2 regions of the Nocardioides dilutus genome follow, and region 1 is predicted to be linked to the other one. Evidence: predicted binding sites of a transcription regulator. Region 1 holds the regulator's gene; the other holds the start of a gene.
The links. Region 1 encodes HrcA, which represses chaperone genes, less so after heat shock. Its sites were predicted from a motif close to TTGGCACTCGNNNNNNNCGAGTGCCAA; they were not measured.
Positions count from the first base shown of each region.

Region 2: groES (co-chaperone GroES) is a predicted target of HrcA. The motif match lies at 741-767, and genes of this name have one in related genera.

Region 1 is NZ_BAAGYA010000002.1:1,232,360-1,234,557, forward strand. It holds gene ACYVC6_RS15600 (MBL fold metallo-hydrolase) at 1-693, opposite strand, end outside; gene hrcA (heat-inducible transcriptional repressor HrcA) at 753-1,760, shown strand; gene dnaJ (molecular chaperone DnaJ) at 1,850-2,198, shown strand, end outside.
Region 2 is NZ_BAAGYA010000001.1:1,572,772-1,574,969, forward strand. It holds gene ACYVC6_RS07690 (class I SAM-dependent methyltransferase) at 1-705, opposite strand, end outside; gene groES (co-chaperone GroES) at 855-1,148, shown strand; gene groL (chaperonin GroEL) at 1,284-2,198, shown strand, end outside.

The DNA.
Region 1 (2,198 bases):
GCGCTGCTCCTCGACGAAGTCCCGGCCCACGGGAGCGCCGTGCCCCGGCACGACGACGCTCGCGGCGGTGGTCAGCCCCAGCACGATGTCGAGGCTGAGCGGCCACTCCATCGGGTAGCAGTCATCACCGAAGCCGGGAACGCCCTGGCGCGCCATGGACTCCTCGACGAGGTCGCCGGCGAGGAGGACATCCGCGTCCGGGACCCGCACGACCAGGTCGCCGGCGGTGTGACCGCGGCCGGGATGGACGAGCTCGACCAGCCGGTCGCCCAGGTCGAGTGCGACGGCCGAGGAGAAGGTGGTCTCGGCGGGCACGATCTCGGTCGTCTGCACCTCGTCGCGGTGCGGGTCGCCGCGATTGTCGTCCTCGTCGTAGAGCGTCTTGACCCGCTCGCCGGCGGCCAGCGTCCGCGCGGCCGCGACCTCGTGGGCGTGGATCGGGACCGGTCCGTAGGCTGCCCGGAACGCGCCGTTGCCGAAGGTGTGGTCGAAGTGCTCGTGGGTGTTGACCACGGCCCGGACCTCGCCGGCGCCGAGGCGGCGTACGTCGTCGACGACCGCCCGCGCCGCGAGGTCGGACGCATGGGTGTCGACGACCAGCAGCCCGTCGGCGCCGCCGACCAGCGTGACGTTGACGTCGAACCAGTCGTATCTCGCGACCCAGACCCGGTCCGCGACCTCGGTGAACGTCACCCGGTGGAGCGTACGTCGTAGGATTGGCACTCCGTAGATCCGAGTGCCAGGAGGTGGCCGTGCAGGAGGACCGCAAGCTCGCCGTCCTGCGCGCGATCGTGGAGGACTACGTCGCCACCGAGGAGCCCGTGGGCTCCAAGGCGCTCGTCGAGCGGCACCGGCTGGGCGTCAGCCCGGCAACCGTCCGCAACGACATGGCGACCCTCGAGGACGAGGGCTACATCACCCAGCCGCACACCAGCGCCGGTCGCGTGCCCACCGACAAGGGCTACCGGCTGTTCGTCGACCGGCTGACCACGGTCAAGCCGATGAGCCCTGCCGAGAAGCGGGCCATCTCCACCTTCCTCGACGGCGCGGTCGACCTCGACGACGTCGTGACGCGGTCGGTGCGGCTGCTGTCCCAGCTGACCCGCCAGGTCGCGGTGGTCCAGTACCCGACGCTCTCCAGGTCCACCGTGCGTCACGTCGAGCTGGTGGCCCTGGCCCCGACCCGGCTCCTCGTCGTGCTGATCCTGAGCTCGGGACGGGTCGAGCAGCGCGTGGTCGAGGTCGCCGGGCCGCTGACCGACGAGGTCCTCGCCGACCTGCGCACCGTGATCGGCCGCGCGGCCACCGGCGAGGTCATCGCCGACGCGGTGAGCGCGCTCCGCGGCCTCCAGTCCGCAGACCCGACCACCGCCGTCGTGGTCGACGTGCTGGTCGACGCCATGGTCGACCACCGCTCCGACGAGCGGATCGCCGTGGGTGGCACCGCCAACCTGGCGCGCTACGGCGACCACTTCGACTCCGCCGTACGCCCGCTGCTCGAGGCGCTCGAGGAGCACGTCGTGCTGCTCAAGCTGCTCGGTGAGGCGACCGAGGGCGGCACCGTCACCGTCCGGATCGGGCACGAGGGCCCCTACGAGGAGCTGTCGTCCACCTCGGTGGTGGCCACCGGCTACGGCCCGCACGACGAGGCCGTCGCCACGCTGGGCATCGTCGGACCGACCCGCATGGACTACCCCGGCACGATGGCGGCGGTGCGTGCTGTGGCCCGTTATGTCTCCCGCCTCCTCGACGAGGCCTGACCCACCAGCCCGAACCCCAGCCCGAACCCCAGCCCGAACCCCAGCCCCAACCCGAGCCCGAACCCCAGCCTGAAACCGGAAGGACACGAGTGAGCCAGGACCTGTACGACCTCCTGGGTGTCGCCCGCGACGCGGACCCCGACACCATCAAGAAGGCCTACAGACGACTCGCGCGCCAGCTGCACCCCGACGTCAACCCCGACCCGGAGACGCAGGAGCGCTTCAAGGAGGTCTCGCGCGCCTACGAGGTGCTGTCCGACCCCCAGAAGCGTGCTGCCTACGACCGAGGTGGAGATCCGTTCGGCGGCGCCGGCTTCGGCGGCCAGGGCGCCGGCTTCTCGTTCACCGACATCATGGACGCCTTCTTCGGCGGCCAGCCCGGCGCGCAGTCGCGCGGGCCGCGGCCACGCGTACGACGCGGGCAGGACGCGCTCATCC
Region 2 (2,198 bases), on a different contig from region 1:
CGCGGCTTCCTTGACCTCGCCACGGTCGCTGACCCACTCCGCCTCGACGTCGTCGGGCACCAGTGCGTGCGGGATGCCGGGCGCGGCCTTGACGCAGGAGTCCCGGGTGAGCAGCGACTCGATGAAGGACCAGGGCGGCGACCAGTGGTCGGTCGAGAAGGTCCGGCCCCGCGCCGTACGCCGCGCCGGGTCGGCGAACGCCACGTCGAAGCCCGCGAGGTCGAGCCTGGTCGCGTCGGCCACCTGGACCGCGCCGCCGAGCCCCAGGGCGTCGAGGTTGGCCGAGGCGACCGCGACCCGCTCCGGGTCGAGGTCGACGCCGGCGGTGGTCAGGCCGGCGGCCGCGAGGGCGACCAGGTCGCCGCCGATGCCGCAGCCGAGGTCGATGACGGACCTGGCGTCGAAGGCGCGGACCCGTGCTGCTCGGTGGGTCGCGACCGACAGCCGCGTGGCCTGCTCGAGCCCCTCGGAGGTGAAGTACATCCGAGGGGCCAGGTCGCCGAACTTCGCGACCGCCGCCCGCCTCAAGGTGGCCTGGGAGAGGGCGACGGCGAGCCGCACCGACGGCACCCCGGGCGCGGTGCGCCGCAGCGACTCGTGGGCCGCGAGGGGGTCGTCGTCGACGGCGGGGCCCAGCGCGACGGCCGACGCCAGCACCTGCTGGCCCTCGTCGGTCAGCAGCCAGGCGAAGGCGTCGAGGTCCACCGGGCGATCCTCGCAGAGACAAGTCAGAGGGGCCGTTGGCACTCCGTGAGGTCGAGTGCTAGTTTCGACGTTGGCACTCTCCGAGTGGGTGTGCCAACTGACGTGAAACACCGATAAGCACCCAGAACCCGAAAGTGGAGGTCGACATCGTGTCGGTCAGCATCCAGCCCCTCGAGGACCGCATCGTCGTCAAGCCGCTCGACGCCGAGCAGACCACGGCCTCCGGCCTGGTCATCCCGGACACCGCCAAGGAGAAGCCCCAGGAGGGCGAGGTCGTGGCGATCGGCCCGGGTCGCATTGACGACAACGGCAACCGTGTCCCGCTCGACGTGAGCGTCGGCGACAAGGTCATCTACAGCAAGTACGGCGGCACCGAGGTCAAGCACGGCGGCGAGGAATACCTCATCCTCTCCGCGCGCGACGTCCTCGCCAAGATCGGCTGACCCTGCCGGACCAGCCGGCATAACCGCCACCCGATCGACCACGTGGGGTCGTGCGCCGACCGGCGTACGGCCCCGCGTGACGTACTACCGGAGCTGTCCCCAGCACCGAGATCCGTGAACCACTGAAGGAGAGCAATGCCGAAGATCCTGGAGTTCGACGAGCACGCCCGTCGCGCGCTCGAGCGGGGCGTCGACGCCCTGGCGAACGCCGTGAAGGTGACGCTCGGCCCCAAGGGCCGCTACGTCGTGCTGGACAAGAAGTGGGGCGCGCCGACCATCACCAACGACGGCGTGACCGTCGCGCGTGAGATCGAGCTGGACGACCCGTTCGAGAACCTCGGCGCCCAGCTGTGCAAGGAGGTCGCCACCAAGACCAACGACATCGCGGGTGACGGCACCACCACCGCGACGGTCCTGGCCCAGGCGATGGTCCACGAGGGCCTGCGCGCGGTGGCCGCGGGTGCCAACCCGATGGCGATGAAGCGCGGCATGGACGCGGCAGCCAGCGCGGTCAGCGACGAGCTGCTCAAGATCGCCCGCGAGGTCGAGTCGCGTGAGGACATGGCCTCGGTCGCCACGATCTCGAGCCGCGACAGCCACATCGGCGAGCTGCTCGCCGAGGCCTTCGACAAGGTGGGCAAGGACGGCGTGATCACCGTCGAGGAGTCCAACACCATGGGCACCGAGCTCGACTTCACCGAGGGCATGCAGTTCGACAAGGGCTACATCTCGGCCTACTTCGTCAGCGACCCGGAGCGGATGGAGGCCGTCCTCGAGGACCCCTACATCCTCCTCCACCAGGGGAAGATCTCCGCGGTGGCCGACCTGCTGCCGCTGCTGGAGAAGGTCATCGCCGCCGGCAAGCCGCTGTTCATCCTGGCCGAGGACGTCGAGGGTGAGGCGCTGTCGACCCTGGTCGTCAACAAGATCCGCGGCACGTTCAACGCCGTGGCGGTCAAGTCGCCCGCGTTCGGCGACCGCCGCAAGGCGATGATGCAGGACATCGCGACCCTGACCGGCGGTCAGGTCGTGGCTCCCGAGGTCGGCCTC